Regions from separate parts of the Chromohalobacter sp. 48-RD10 genome, predicted to be linked through region 1. Evidence: predicted binding sites of a transcription regulator. Region 1 holds the regulator's gene; each other region holds the start of a gene.
What was found. The regulator PhoB, encoded in region 1, activates phosphate uptake and scavenging genes when phosphate is short. The targets are predictions, from matches to a motif close to TGTCATANNNNTGTCANA.
Positions count from the first base shown of each region.

Region 1 (5,118 bases):
CCATCGGCGAGATCGAGTCGCAAGGCCTGGAGTTGGAAGCCCGCACGCAATTGACCGAGGGACTGCGTTTGCAGGCCGCCTATAGCTACACCGACATTACCTACACCAAGAGCGATGTGGATAGCGAAGAAGGCAGTCACGCCATCTACGCCCCGCGTCACCAGGCTAGCCTGTGGGGCCATTATGCCTTCCAAGGCGATACGCTCGCAGGTCTGGATGCCGGCCTCGGGGTGCGCTATTACGCTGATATCCAAGCGAATCGTGCCAACACCGAGCAAGTTCCCGATTACACGCTGGTCGATGCCATGCTGGGCTATGACATGAGCCAGATGGGGATGCCGGGCATGCAGGTGCAGCTCAATGTGGGCAACGTCTTCGACAAGGAGTACGTGGCCTCATGCAATTCGCTTCAGCACTGCTATTTTGGAGCGGAGCGGAATGTACGTGCGAGCCTGACCTACGACTTCTAGGCCCTGCCTAGCCATCGCTCGACGACTTTGCAGACAAGACCTTGGCACGATTGAATCGCGAGTGGTTTTCATTTACGCTTTTTGGCGTGGGTATCTGGCCCACGCCTTCCACTTGGCCTCGCCACAGGAAAGCTTTCGATGTCAGTGCTGCTTGATCGGTTTTATGCCGGTCCCTTGAAAGGGATGGATCGCAAGCTGGTCACCTGGGACCAGGCGCCAGCGACGACCTGGGCGGCGCGAGATGTATTCTCCGAGCCCGGGATGACACAGATCCTCAAGCGTTATGGCGCCGAGCATCAGCATGGCGATTCTCGCGCCGTGATCTCGCTGTGGTCGAAGTATTTCCTGGCGCTCACTACCTATCTGGGAGCGGCGCACAACCTGCTGGCGGAGCGACAATTACCGCTCGAGCTATCGCGTCTGGGCTTGGTACTCGGCGAGGATATGCTCATCGAGGCACTGGTCGTCGAAGACACCGGCACACCGCTCGTCGCCACTCAGGCCGAAACGCGCTTTCTTCCCATGATACGCGACACCTGGGGGCCGGCGATTGCCTGCATGGCCGAGCATACCGGTATCGCGCCCCGCGCACTATGGGGCAATCTCGGCCACTACTATGACTACCTCATCTCCCAGCTCTATACCTTGCCCGGTGGCCAGGCGCGGGCCGATACGGGCGGGCGTCTGATGACTCTGCGGGAATTGGCCGATGGCAAGCGTAATCCGCTGTTTCGCCCCATTCGCTATTATGAAAGCAGTGAAGGTGACATCGAGTCCATCCGGCGTGTCTGCTGCATTCGCTATCTTCTCCCCGGACTCGGCTACTGCGGCAACTGCCCGTTGGCATGTCGCGAGAAGACTGAAACCCAACCGCCACGACGCGTGGCCAACGGCTGATATGTCGAGCAGGTGTTTTTCTGGCAACGTTAGTCGCTACCCACGGCACGCCGTTCTTTGGGGGCGGTGCGCACGCGCGTGGCGGGGAAGACACAGCGGAAAAGCGCGCCTTGGCCGGGGGGGCTGTCGATGTCGAGATGCGCGTCGTGGCGCAGCAACACATGCTTGACGATGGCCAGCCCCAGGCCGGTGCCGCCGTTGGCGGCGCTGCGCCCCTTGTCGACGCGATAGAAGCGTTCGGTGAGGCGTGGCAGGTGTACCGGGTCGATACCGTCGCCGTCATCCTCGACCTCTACCGCAGCACCCTCCTTCCAGGGCTTCCAGCGCAGCGTGACGGTGCTTCCCGGCGGTGTGTAACGCACGGCATTGAAGACCAGGTTGGAAACGGCGCTGCGCATCTCGCCTTCGTCACCCAGCAGGCAATGGTCGGTGTGGATGTCCAGGGCTATCTCATGACTGCCCGCGCAGAGGTTGGCAGCGTCATCGCGAATGTTTTCCAGCAGCGTGGCCATGTCCAGCGGGGCCGGATCGTCGCGGGTCTCGTCGGTTTCCAGCTTCGACAACAGCAGTAGGTCCTCGACCAGGTTCTGCATACGCTGGGTCTGTTCCTGCATCTGGCCGAGGCCGCGCTGCCAGCGCGATGGTAGTTGATCGGCCTGATCGAGATAAGTCTCGAGATAACCGGTCAACACGGTGAGCGGGGTGCGCAGCTCATGCGACACATTGGCCACGAAGTCGCGTCGCATTTGCTCGAGGCGATGCAGTTGCGAGATGTCACGCGCCATGACCAAGCGCTCGTCGTCGCCGAACAGCGTGACCTGGTATTGCAGCGTCACATCATCGCGTATCGGCGAGGCCAAAGTCAGCGGTTCGCGGTAATCGCGGGCATTGAAATAGGCCACGAAGCGCGGGTCGCGCAGGAAGTTGGTGATGTGCTGGCCGCGATCATGGGGGGTTTGAAAGCCGAGCATCTGGGCCGCGGCACTGTTCCACCACTCTAGGTCGCCGTGATGGTCGAGCATGACCACGGCATCGCGCATTGCCTCGCAGGAGTCTTGTACGCGGCGGATGATATCGCGCAGGCGAGCCTGCGATTGACGCTGGATCTTCTGATACTTGTAGAGGCGATCGAACAGGTCGCCCCAGACCCCGGCGCCAACCGGTGGCGTGTCATGTGGATGTTGGGTCAGCCAGACATACAGGGCACGCAAATGGCGAAGATGCAGGTAGACGTAGAGGCCCAGACCGGCGGCCAGCCCCCAGCCGGGTTCGCCGAAGAGCCACCCGAGGACACCGAGACCGATGACGAGGTACGCCAGACGCCACAGTTCATTGGTCCAATAGTACACGTGCGCTACTCCTTGGTGGAGAAGCGATAACCGGTGCCGCGTACCGTCTGGATGAGGTGTTGGTGGTCATCGCCGAGCACCTTGCGCAGGCGGCGAATATGCACGTCGACGGTGCGCTCTTCGACGTAGACATTGCCACCCCAGACCTGGTCGAGCAACTGGCTGCGGGTGTAGGCGCGTTCCTGATGCGTCATGAAGAACTGCAGGAGCCGATACTCGATGGGGCCCACGTCCAGCGCCTCGCCGTTGGCGCTGACCCGGTGGCTGACGGGATCGAGACGCAAGCCGTCGATTTCCACCGTGTCCTCGACCCCGGTGGGCGTGGTACGTCGCAGCACGGCCTTGAGGCGTGCCACCAGTTCCCGCGGCGAGAACGGCTTGGTGATGTAATCATCGGCGCCGGCTTCCAATCCCTGAATCTTGTTGTCTTCCTCGCTCTTGGCGGTGAGCAGGATGATCGGCAGCTCGGCGGTGGTGGTATCGCGCTTGAGACGTCGCGCCAGTTCGATGCCGCTGGTGCCAGGCATCATCCAGTCCAGCAGCAGCAGATCGGGTTGATCGTCGACCACCATGGCGTGCGCCGCCTGGGCGTTGTCGGCTTCCAACACGCGGTAGTCGGCCATTTCCAGCGCCACCGCGATCATTTCGCGGATGGACGCCTCGTCATCGACGATGAGCACTGTCTTGGCGGTCATGGGCGTGGGCCTCTTGCGGATCGCGATGAAACGAATCACTCATGAATGACATCGGCATGACGATTACAACGCGCTAATGTGACATTTTCGTGACAATCGCGTTCTTTACCTATAGTTCATAGCGTCATATAGGCCATAACGCCAGGGCGATGCCCGCGAAGGTCACCAGCCCGGCCCAATGATTGTTGAGGAAGGCGCGGAAGCAAGGGTCGCGCTCACGATAACGAATCAAATAGTGTTGGTAGACGAAAATCGCCACCATGGCGGCCAGCCCCAGCCAGAAGAACCCGCCAAGCGCCAGACGCAGGCCGATCCAGGCGAGCAGCACCACGGTCAGGGCCTGCAACAACCCGATGATCAACCGGTCGGCGCGGCCGAACAGGACCGCCGTGGATTTGATCCCTACCCTGAGGTCATCGTCGCGGTCGACGATGGCGTATTCGGTGTCGTAGGCCACCGTCCAGGCGATGTTGGCGGCCAGCAGTAACCACGCCTCGAGCGGTACCTGGTGCTGAATGGCCATGAATGCCATGGGAATACCCCACGAGAAGGCCGCCCCCAGCACTACCTGCGGGAAATGCGTATAGCGCTTCATGAACGGATAGGTGGCCGCCAGCGCCAGCGCCGCGAATGACAGCAGCACGGTGGGCAGATTGGTCAGGCAGACCAGGCCGAAGGCAATCACCACCAGTATCGTGAAGGTGGCCTTGGCTTCCTTCTCGGAGATGCGCCCGGTGGCCAATGGCCGGTCACGCGTACGCTTGACGTGGCCATCGAAATGTCGGTCGGCGTAATCGTTGACCACGCAACCGGCGGCACGCATCACGTACACGCCGATAACGAAGATCAGCAGCGTGCCGCGCTCGGGTACGCCCTCGGCCGCCAGCCATAGCGCCCACAGCGTCGGCCACATCAGAAGCCAGGTGCCGATGGGGCGGTCCAGACGCGTCAGGCGCAGGAAATCCGGCACGCGGGCCAGGCCGGTGGGGCGCGCGGCGTCGGATGAATCGGCGGACATCGGGCTCTCCTGTGGAAACGTGAATGGTCAGCTTAGCGTGATGACAACGCGAGGTCAGCGTCCATGGCGTCGAGAAAGAACTCCTGGACGAGAATCGATGTACGCCCCAAGCGCAGGACGGAGCGCCGTCCCCAGGGCGCGGCGCGACCGTGTGCCGTGACGAGCGTGGGAGCCGGCGACCGAATGATCTCGATAGGGCCGCGTTCCAGGCCGGGTTGGCGAAACAACCAGCTGCCCAGCGAACGTGTTCCCAGCGACTGCAGCCGCACGCCGTGGAGCGACGTTAGCGGGGCCACCGAACGTGCCGCGACCCACGGTGTTTCGCCCAGCATCAGCATGACCTCGCGCCGCCAGATACGGGCCCGGGGGTCGAGCCCCAGCGCCCGGGCTTCGTCGCGCCGGGGGCGGCTGATTCCCTGAGCGAGCAGCCGTACTCCGAAGGGCTGTGTGCTGGCAGCGCGCAGGCGTGCGGTCAGCGAGTCGCGCGAAGCTACCCAACGCCACCAAGCGGGGCTCATGCGGGGGCGCTGGGCGGCGGCCGGCAGCCAGTGTGGGCTAGCGCTGAAACGGTTGTGTGTCATGCGTAAGATCAGGCTCAAAGTACATTAGTGTATCATGCGTGTACGATGCGTTATTGCAGCGTCCGCGCTGTCGTATCGCCGCGTCGTCACCCTTCTTCATGCGTAGCA
Region 1 is NZ_JARANX010000003.1:69,181-74,298, forward strand. It holds gene OP496_RS05225 (TonB-dependent siderophore receptor) at 1-470, shown strand, start outside; gene fhuF (siderophore-iron reductase FhuF) at 609-1,367, shown strand; gene phoR (phosphate regulon sensor histidine kinase PhoR) at 1,397-2,716, opposite strand; gene phoB (phosphate regulon transcriptional regulator PhoB) at 2,722-3,411, opposite strand; gene ubiA (4-hydroxybenzoate octaprenyltransferase) at 3,536-4,429, opposite strand; gene OP496_RS05250 (chorismate lyase) at 4,462-5,010, opposite strand.

Region 2 (5,118 bases), on a different contig from region 1:
CGGAAACGTTGATCAACGGGCTGCTGGCACACGATCCCGCTTCGCCCTCGCGCTTGGAACAGCTTGCCGGACAGTGCATATCGCTGCGTCTGGAACGCCCGTCCCTGGCGGTGCTGGTGTGTTTCGACACCCACGGCATCACCCTGCTCGCCCAGCACGATCCCGACGAGGCCGATAGCGACGTGGTCGTCGAGCTGGATGTCGAGACCCTGGGCGCGCTGCTGAGTGGCGAACGTGTCGAGGCGCTGATGTTCGCCGGGCGGCTGTCGGTGCGCGGACGCACACATGTACTCGAACGCGCCAGTCAGTTGCTCAGTGATCTGGAAATCGACTGGGAAGCCGAGCTCGCAAACTGGCTAGGCGACATGCCCGCGCATAGCCTGTCGCAAGGCTTGCGACGCCTGAACCGCTTCGGCCTGCGCACACGCGGCGAGTTGCGACGCGACGTGCATGAATACCTGACCGAAGAAGCACGGCTACTGCCCAGTCGTACGCAATGGGAGATCGCCCGCGAGCATCTGACGCAACTAGGCCTGGCCACCGACCGACTCGAAGCGCGCCTGGACCAGCTGGTCCGCGAAATCGAACGTCGCCGACAGGAGGAGCACGCGTCGTGAGTTTGCGGTTGTTTCGTATCGGCTGGGTGATCGCGCGTTTCCGCCTCGACACCCTGATTCCCGCAGCGCGCCTCCCCGGCATACTGCGCGTGGCGATGAAGCTCTCGCCACTGCGCTTGCTGCCCACCGGAGCGCATACTCGGGGCAAGCGCCTACGCCTGGCGCTCGAAGACCTGGGCCCGATTTTCGTCAAGTTCGGCCAGATGCTATCCACCCGCCGTGATCTTCTACCGCCGGATATTGCTGACGAACTCAAACGTCTACAGGATCAGGTACCGCCGTTTCCCGGCGAGCAGGCCCGTGCGCTGGTAGAAGAAGAACTCGGCATGGACATCGATGCCGCCTTCGCCGAGTTTACTCGCGACCCGCTTGCCTCGGCCTCGATCGCCCAGGTGCACGGCGCGCGCCTGCACAGCGGCGAAGAGGTAGTGGTCAAGATCATTCGCCCCAACATCGATGGCGTGATACGCAAGGACATCGGCCTGCTGTATACCTTCGCGCACCTGCTCAAGCGTGTTCCCGAAGCCAAGCGTCTACGTCCCGTCGAGGTCGTTGCCGACTACGAGGCCACGCTGTTCGATGAACTGGATCTGCACAAGGAAGCGGCCAACACCTCGCAACTCAAGCGCAACTTCCGCGATTCGCCGCTGCTTTACGTGCCGGCGATTCACTGGTCGCTGACACGCAAGCAGGTAATGGTTCAGGAGCGTATCCACGGCATTCCGGTGGCCGACATGGACGCCCTGCAAGCGGCCGGCATCGACTTGCGCCGACTCGCCGAGCGCGGTGTGGAGATCTTCTTCACCCAGGTGTTTCGCGATAACTTCTTCCATGCCGACATGCACCCCGGCAATATCTTCGTGTCCGCCGACAATCCGCACGATCCGCAGTACATCGCCATCGATTGCGGGATCGTCGGCAGCCTGACCCGCGAGGACCAGGATTACCTGGCCCGCAACCTGCTCGCTTTCTTCCGCCAGGACTACTACGAAGTCGCCGTATTGCACATCGAATCGGGCTGGGTCGGCGAGGACACCCGCGCCAACGAGTTCGCCGCCGCCATTCGTGCGGTCTGCGAGCCGATTCTCGAGAAGCCGCTCAAGGACATTTCCTTCGGCCAGGTGCTGCTGGGGCTGTTTCAGACCGCGCGGCGCTTCAACATGGAAGTCCAGCCGCAGTTGGTGCTGTTGCAGAAAACGCTGCTCAACATCGAAGGGCTCGGCCGCCAGTTGTACCCGGACCTGGACTTGTGGAGCACCGCCAAGCCTTACCTGGAACAGTGGATGAAGGAGCGCGCCGGGCCACGCGGCTTCTGGGACGCCTTGACCAAGCACGCGCCCGAACTCTCGCGACAGTTGCCCGAGCTGCCCGTGCTAGCCCACCAGGCCCTCACCCGCAATGAAGACAGCCACCGCCAGCAGCGCCAGCAAACCGAGGCGCTCAATGCCTTGCGGCGGCGCTTGCGCGGTGCCGGAACACGGGCGCGACGGCTACGCTTCGGAACGCTGTTGGTTGCCATCGCTTTAGCTTGGCAGCCTCTCTGGGAATGGGCGCATAATCAGCCCTGGCCAGTGCTCACCGCCGCCGCGCTCGGCCTGCTATTGATTGCCTGGCGTTAACATCCCCTCTCAGCGCGCAATGTTGCTGCTATCATCTACCCATCATCCTCTTTGTCTCGGAACCGTCACATCATGAGTGATACGCTTTCCCAGCTATCGGACGTCCTGGCCGCACGCCGCCATGCCGCCCCCGACAGCTCGTACGTTGCCAAGCTCCATGCCCAGGGCCTCAACAAGATCCTGGAGAAAGTTGGTGAGGAGGCTACCGAAACCCTGCTTGCCGCCAAGGATGCCGAACACGGCGACGATAAAACGCGTCAGGCATTGGTCGCCGAAACCGCCGACCTGTGGTTTCATAGCCTGGTGATGCTGTCGCATCTGGACATCGATCACCAAGCCGTTCTGGACGAGCTGGCCCGTCGCTTCGGCGTCTCCGGCCTGGACGAGAAGGCGGCACGACAATCACGCTAATCGGCTCGGCCACATCCGAGCATGAAGGAGAGCTCCCATGTTAGGTGGAATCAGTATCTGGCAACTGCTGATCGTTCTCGGCATCGTCATCCTGATCTTCGGTACCAAGAAGCTCCGCAACCTCGGCAGCGACCTGGGAGGCGCCGTTAAAGGCTTCAAGAGCGCCGTCGGCGAAGAGGAACAGCAAAAAGCGCAAGACGACGAGGACACGAGGCAGCAGCGTGTCGAGCATGAGGCAAACGACGAGACGCTCGACACCCAATCGAAAGCCTCTCCATCGTCCAAGGCCGACGAAACCTCCGAGCGGAAGTAACCGCCATGTTCGATATGGGCTTTCTCGAACTGATGATCATCGGTGTCGTGGCCCTGTTGGTGCTAGGGCCCGAGCGTCTGCCCACGGCGGCGCGCACCGTGGGCCTATGGATCGGCAAGATCAAGCGCACAGTGTCCGGCATGCAGCGTGAAATCAACGCACAGCTGGAAGCCGAGGATCTGCGCCAGAAGCTCAACGAGCAACAACGCAAGCTCGATGCCGGTCTGCACAAGGTCCGCGACGGGGTCGAACGCCACGCCGACGACACCGATACGCATCACGCCAGATCACGCCGGGACCCGGCGGCACCTGGACCGGATGATGACGCCTCGGCGGCACGTCCTGCCACCTCCCGTGAAACACCCGATGCCTCGTCCGCCAAGGATTCCAACACCCCATGAGCGATACATCGTCTCGCGAGCCGGAGGAGCACGCCCAGACACCCCTGGTCGAACACCTGATCGAGCTGCGCTCGCGGCTAGTCAAGGCGGTAGCCGTGATCGTCGCCATCTTCGCGGCGCTTTACGCCTTCTCCAATGACATCTACAGCTTCGTTGCCGACCCGCTGATGGCGCTCTTGCCAGAAGGCGCGCAGATGATCGCCACCGAGGTGGCCTCACCGTTCCTGGCGCCTTTCAAGCTGACGCTGTTCACGGCCTTGTTCATCGCCGTTCCCTTCGTGCTCTACCAGGCCTGGGCATTCATCGCGCCGGGCCTCTACCGGCACGAGAAGACGTTGGCATTTCCCCTGCTCGCCTCGAGCATCCTGTTGTTCTACGGCGGCGTGGCCTTCGCCTATTTCGCGGTCTTCCCCCTGTTGTTCGACTTCTTTGTCCACACCGGGCCGGAGAACGTCACGGTCATGACCGATATCAATCAGTATCTCAATTTCGTGCTCAAGCTTTTCTTCGCCTTCGGTGCGGCCTTCGAGATTCCCATCGCCACTTTCCTGCTGATCTGGACCGGCGCGACCAGTGTCGAGAGTCTCGGCAAGAAACGCCCCTACGTGCTCGTCGGCTGCTTCGTGGTCGGCATGCTGATGACACCCCCGGATGTGGTCTCCCAGAGCCTGCTCGCCGTCCCCATGTGGCTGCTGTTCGAGATCGGCATTCTCTTCGGCCGCCTGGTTCCGCGTCGCCGGCACGACACTGATGACGAGTCACATAGCGAAAGCTGATATCCCGATAGGTGGACCGCTCTTCTAGCCCGCCGCCACTGTCATATATCTGTCACAAAGGAGCGTCATACTGTCGCCCCAATAGTTGGTCACCCCCGACGACAGGGAGCTCATGATGGACGGTACGCGCTCTTCCGATGTTCCCCTCGGTAGCGACAACGTCACCTCTCAGGAGGGCGGTGAAACACCCCCGCTTCGCGTCAACCGCACGCGCACGGGCATTCACGCCAAGCCCGCGCCATCCCCCGGGGCCGATCTCGACGATCCAGTACTGTACTTCAACCGTGAGCTCTCGCACCTGCAGTTCAATATCCGTGTACTCGAGCAGTCCCTGGACCCTTCGCATCCGCTGCTCAACCGGCTGATGTTCCTGCTGATCTTCTCTTCCAATCTGGACGAGTTCTTCGAGATTCGCGTGGCCGGACTCAAGCATCAGATCGCCCTGGCCCGCGAGGAAAGCGGCGCCGATGGCATGCCGCCACGCCAGGTGCTGACCGAGATATCGCGCATCGCCCACGAGCAGGTCGAGCGGCAATACCACATCCTCAACGAGACGTTGATTCCCGCGCTCGAGGAACAGGGCCTACGCTTCCGGCGCCGTACGCAGTGGACCGAGGCCCAGGCCGATTGGGTACGCGAGTATTTTGCCGAGGAGATCATGCCGGTGATCAGCCCCATCGGCCTCGACCCTTCGCATCCCTTTCCGCGCCTGGTTAACAAGAGCTTGAACTTCATCGTCGAACTCGAAGGCACCGATGCCTTCGGTCGTGAAGGGGGACTTGCCATCCTGCCCGCACCACGCTCGCTGCCACGCTTGATGCGCCTGCCACGCGAGCTGAGCGAGGCTGGCTATACCGAATATGTCTTCCTGTCGTCGATGATCCACGCCCATGCTCAGGAGGTATTTCCCGGCATGCAGGTGCGCGGTTGCTACCAATTCCGCCTGACGCGCAACGCCGATCTGGCCGTTGACCCCGAAGA
Region 2 is NZ_JARANX010000004.1:90,270-95,387, reverse strand. It holds gene OP496_RS06715 (SCP2 sterol-binding domain-containing protein) at 1-617, shown strand, start outside; gene ubiB (ubiquinone biosynthesis regulatory protein kinase UbiB) at 614-2,236, shown strand; gene OP496_RS06705 (phosphoribosyl-ATP diphosphatase) at 2,309-2,647, shown strand; gene tatA (Sec-independent protein translocase subunit TatA) at 2,685-2,960, shown strand; gene tatB (Sec-independent protein translocase protein TatB) at 2,966-3,361, shown strand; gene tatC (twin-arginine translocase subunit TatC) at 3,358-4,137, shown strand; gene ppk1 (polyphosphate kinase 1) at 4,253-5,118, shown strand, end outside.
Region 2: the regulator PhoB is predicted to act here: its motif matches at 4,177-4,194, upstream of ppk1 (polyphosphate kinase 1).

Region 3 (5,118 bases), on a different contig from region 1:
CTCGGAGGTCACATGACCACGCCCCTTTGGGAGCCGTCGATGACGGCCATACAAAGCACGCAAATGCATGCGCTGATGCGGCGCATCGATCGCGAACACGGCACATCACTGACCGACTACGAGGCATTGCACGCCTGGAGCGTCGAGCATCTGGATGCTTTCTGGGGACTCCTGTGGGATGAGTTCGGCATCGTCGCCGAGCGGCATGGCGATGACGTTCTGGTACGCCCTGATGCCATGCCCGGCGCGCGCTGGTTTCCACAAGCACGTTTGAATTATGCCGCCAACATGTTGCGCCGACGTGACCAACATCCCGCCTTGATCGTTCGCGATGAACGCCTGCGGCGACGCGTCATCAGCCATGCCGAATTATACGACAATGTCGCCAAGCTGGCCCACGCACTCAAGGCTAGCGGCGTCACGGAAGGCGATCGCGTCGCCGGCTTCGTCCCCAATAGTGAACACGCCATCATCGCCTTGCTTGCTTCAGCCAGCATCGGCGCGGTGTGGTCTTCCTGCTCGCCGGAATTCGGATTCAACGGCGTATTGGATCGCTTTGGGCAAATCGCCCCTAAAGTATTGATCGCCACCGATGGTTATACCTGGAACGGTAAGGCCATCGACACTCGGGAACGCGTTGCCGATATTGCCGATGCCATCGACTCTCTCAAGCATGTCGTGGTCTTTCCCTTCCTCGAAGAAGCGCCGGCTCTCGATGATATCCCTCGCGCCATCGCCTGGGCTGACTTCCTGGATAACAACGCCAGCGAAATCGATTTCCAGGCACTGCCCTTCGAGCACCCGCTTTACATTCTCTACTCTTCGGGCACCACGGGTGTCCCCAAGTGCATCATCCACTCGGCCGGTGGCACCCTGTTGCAGCACCTTAAAGAGCACCGTCTGCATACCGATATCGATGACGACGATATCTTTTTCTATTACACCACCTGTGGCTGGATGATGTGGAACTGGCTAGTGTCCGGGCTCGGCTCCGGTGCCACGCTAGTGCTCTACGATGGCTCACCGTTTGCGCCACACCCCGACACTCTATGGCAAATCGCCAGCAATGAGAGCGTCACGGTCTTCGGCACCAGCGCCAAGTACCTCTCCGCCTGTGAAAAGGAAGGCTTGGCGCCCGGCAAGCAAGTGGACCTTTCACCGTTACGCGCGCTGCTCTCCACCGGCTCGGCATTGCCCCATGAGTCGTTCGATTACGTCTATGACGAGATCAAGCGCGACCTGATGCTGGCCTCGATCTCCGGGGGAACGGATATCGTATCCTGCTTCGCACTGGGGTGCCCGATTCGCCCTGTGTACCGTGGCGAACTGCAATGCCGTGGACTCGGCATGGACGTCGACGTTTTCGATGACTACGGACAAAGCGTCACTGGCAACAAAGGCGAGCTCGTCTGTAAACGCCCCTTTCCTTGCATGCCCACCGGCTTCTGGAACGATCCAGACGGAGAGCGTTATCGCGACGCTTACTTTTCGACCTTCCCGGGTATCTGGGCACATGGCGACTACGCCGAACTGACACCCCACGGCGGTGTCATCATCCACGGGCGCTCGGATGCCGTCCTTAACCCCGGTGGAGTGCGCATCGGCACCGCCGAAATATACCGGCAAGTCGAAAAGGTAGAAGGCGTGCTCGAATCGCTATGTATCGGCCAAACCTGGCAGAACGACGTGCGCGTGGTACTTTTCGTCCGCATGCGCCCTCCTGTCGTGCTCGACGAAGCCAAACGCGACGAAATCCGACGCACTGTACGCCGGCATACGACCCCGCGCCACGTCCCCGCCAAGATCATCGCCGTGGAGGATATCCCCCGCACGCTGTCGGGCAAGATCGTCGAAATCGCCGTACGTAATGTCGTCCATGGCGAGCCCGTCAAGAATCGCGATGCGCTGGCCAACCCCGAAGCCCTCGAGCTTTTCGCCAACCTTCCTGCGCTCGCCGAGTGATACGCACGCCATCGCCTTGTCCGAGACTGGGCAGCCGCTACACGATCCAGTAGCATAAGTTGCCAAGTCATTGAAGGAGGACGGCATGGCGACCCTCAAGGGGCTGACAAGCGTGCTGTTGCTGATCGCCAATACGCTTTTCTGGGGCGTGCCGCTTTATCTGCTGACGCTCATCAAACTCGTCACGCCGACTCGGCGTTTGCGACTACGCGTACTGGCGGGACTCAACGCCATCGCCCTGGCCTGGATCGCCACCAACAACTGGTGGATTCGTCATTGGGTCAAGCCAGACATCACCGCGCGCTTACCCGAGGACCTGTCTCCCAGCCAATGGTGGCTAATCATCGCCAACCACCGCAGTTGGACGGATATCTTCGTCATGCAGTACGTGCTGTACGGACGAACTTCGATGCCCAAGTTCTTTCTCAAGCGTGAGCTGATCTTCGTGCCCATCGTCGGCATCGCCTGGTGGGCACTCGAGTTCCCCTTCATGCGCCGCTATGCTCGCAGTGAAATGATCCAGCGACCGCAGCTGGCAGAACGCGATCGACGCGCAACCCAGCGCATGTGCGAACGTGCGCGGGAAATGCCGATGACGATCTACAATTTCGTCGAAGGCACGCGCTTCACTCCCACCAAGCGTGATCGGCAAGCGAGTCCGTTTCGGCATCTGCTGCGCCCCAAGGCCGGCGGCACCGCCCAGGTAATACATCTATTGGGTGATCGTCTGAGCGGCATTCTCGACGTCACGCTTCATTATCGTCATGCCGCCCCCAACTTTTGGCATTTCCTTTGCGGTCGCGAAGCTCCCATACACATGGCGGCACGCCGACTCAACGTGCCCGCCTGGATGGGCAATGGCGACTATCATCTGGATCCGCATTACAAGGAACGTTTCCATTCATGGCTGAACGCGCTATGGGAGGAAAAGGATCGTGCGCTCGCATCATCCCCCTCCTCTTCTTTGTCTTGATACTTGCCGGCTGCGCTGGCGGGCCTGGCGCCGATGGCTATCGTGGCGGCAACATCGCTGGTAACTGGGTCTCCATACAACGCGGCGACACGCTAGGACAAATCGCCAAGCAAGCAGGTGTCCCGTTACTGCGCTTGCAACGATTCAATCCGGGCGTCGATGCGCGTCGACTGGCCATTGGCCAACGCATCTTGGTGCCCACTCATCGCGAACGCGCGCCCGGCAGCGGCCCTTATCGCTATCAAGTGCGCCCGGGTGACACCTATTCGAGTATCGCCCAGCGCTTCGGCAGCACTGCACGACGCTTGCAAAAAGCGAACCCCCAGCTTTCGGCCAACGCCCTGAATGTCGGACAGTTGCTCGAGGTGCCGTCAGGTGGAACTGCTCGTACCTCCAGCGCTTCAACGACCCAGGCCTCGTCGTCAACGGCGTCCAAGCCTGCCACGCGCAGTCGTAAGCTTCCCGACCCAGGCGCACTACCCGATAGCGCTCACACATGGCATTGGCCGCTCAAGCAATATGAAATCGCGCGTGCCTACGGCGCCGATTCGCACGGCACCCTACAGCCGATGTTGCTCTCGACCTCCGCCGATACTCAGGCGCTTGCCGTTGCCGACGGTACCGTTCGCTTTGCCGATAGTATGCGGCAGTTGGGACGTGTGGTGATCATTCACCACCGCGACAACATGCAAAGTGTCTATGCACTATGCGAGCGTCTACTCGTCGAAGATGGCGATGAGGTAAAACAAGGCACGCCTGTTTGCGATGTCGGTTACCGACACGACACGGGGCGTTATGACCTATTGTTCGATGTCCGCCATGGCGGGAAACCCGTGGACCCCAAACAGGTGCTACGCTAGACGAGAAATATCTGCCCCATCAACGACACGGTAACCCAGGTTGACGACATCGTATCGTCACGATGATGTCGCACTGCTGTCATCAGAATGCTTGAATCTTGCACTGTCTTGATATGCCACGGAGGTGCATCATGCGAGTCGCACTGGTCAGTGAAACCTGGGCACCCGATATCAATGGTGTGGCACACACGCTGGACCATCTGGCACATCACCTCGCCACACGCCGCGTCAACTTACAGCTGGTACGCCCTCGGCCCCGACAAGGCGGCCGCGAAGGACGTGCCGAGCGTGATATGCAAGTTCGTGCATTCTCCCTCCCTAGTTACGCCGATGTGAATGTCGGCTTGCCCGCCTGGCGGCGCTTGACGCGCTTGTGGCAATCGTCACGCCCCGAGGTCGTCTATATCGCAACTGAAGGTCCATTGGGTTGGGCCGCGCTGCTTACAGCGCGTCATTTATCGATTCCTGTCGTCAGCGGCTTCCACACCAATTTCGATCAGTACGCGGCGAACTATCACTTGCGGTGGGCCACCGGCATCGTGGGTGCCGGGTTGCGCTACTTTCATAACCACTGCCAGATGACCCTCGTGCCCACCCGCGCTCAAGCCGAGCGTTTATATCGACGTGGCTTCCAGCGCGTGAACGTATTGGGACGCGGCATCGACGCTCAGCATTTTTCTCCAGCCCGGCGCGACGTCCACCTAAGAACTCAATGGGGTGTCGATGACGACCAGCCAGTGATCCTCTACGCGGGACGCCTGGCCGCCGAAAAGAACACGCCACTGCTCGTGCGCACGCTACGCGCGATGCAAGAGGCATACCCGGGGCTACGGGCCGTATTCGTCGGTGACGGTCCCGAAAAACAGCACCTGGAGCACCAGCTTCCCGAAGTGATTTTTACCGGCTTTCTAAGCGGAGAAACCTTGGCACGTCATTACGCCAGCGCGGATATGTTCCTATTTCCATCGCACTCGGAGACATACGGCAATGTGGTCCCCGAAGCCATGGCTAGCGGGCTCCCCGTGGTCGCTTTCGATCAGGCCGCAGCGAGTGAGTTAATCGTGGATGGACACGAAGGGCGCTTGATCGAGGCGACAGACGATGATGCTTTTGTGCAAGCCGCCGTGGAACTGTACCGGAATTCGGACGTTAGAAGTCGTACCGGCATCGCAGCTAGAGAAAAAGTCGCGGATCAGAGCTGGAATGTCATCGGCGAACACTTCTTGATGTATCTATTCATGGCGACTCAGGAGAGCCCATATGCGATCTCGTCCCCCGGTCACGTTTGAGCGCCTGGACTCTCTCGAATGGCAGCTCTGCCAA
Region 3 is NZ_JARANX010000010.1:94,541-99,658, reverse strand. It holds gene OP496_RS11890 (acetoacetate--CoA ligase) at 13-1,962, shown strand; gene OP496_RS11885 (acyltransferase) at 2,048-2,935, shown strand; gene OP496_RS11880 (LysM peptidoglycan-binding domain-containing protein) at 2,866-3,795, shown strand; gene OP496_RS11875 (glycosyltransferase family 1 protein) at 3,927-5,084, shown strand; gene OP496_RS11870 (phosphatase PAP2 family protein) at 5,056-5,118, shown strand, end outside.
Region 3: the regulator PhoB is predicted to act here: its motif matches at 3,862-3,879, upstream of OP496_RS11875 (glycosyltransferase family 1 protein).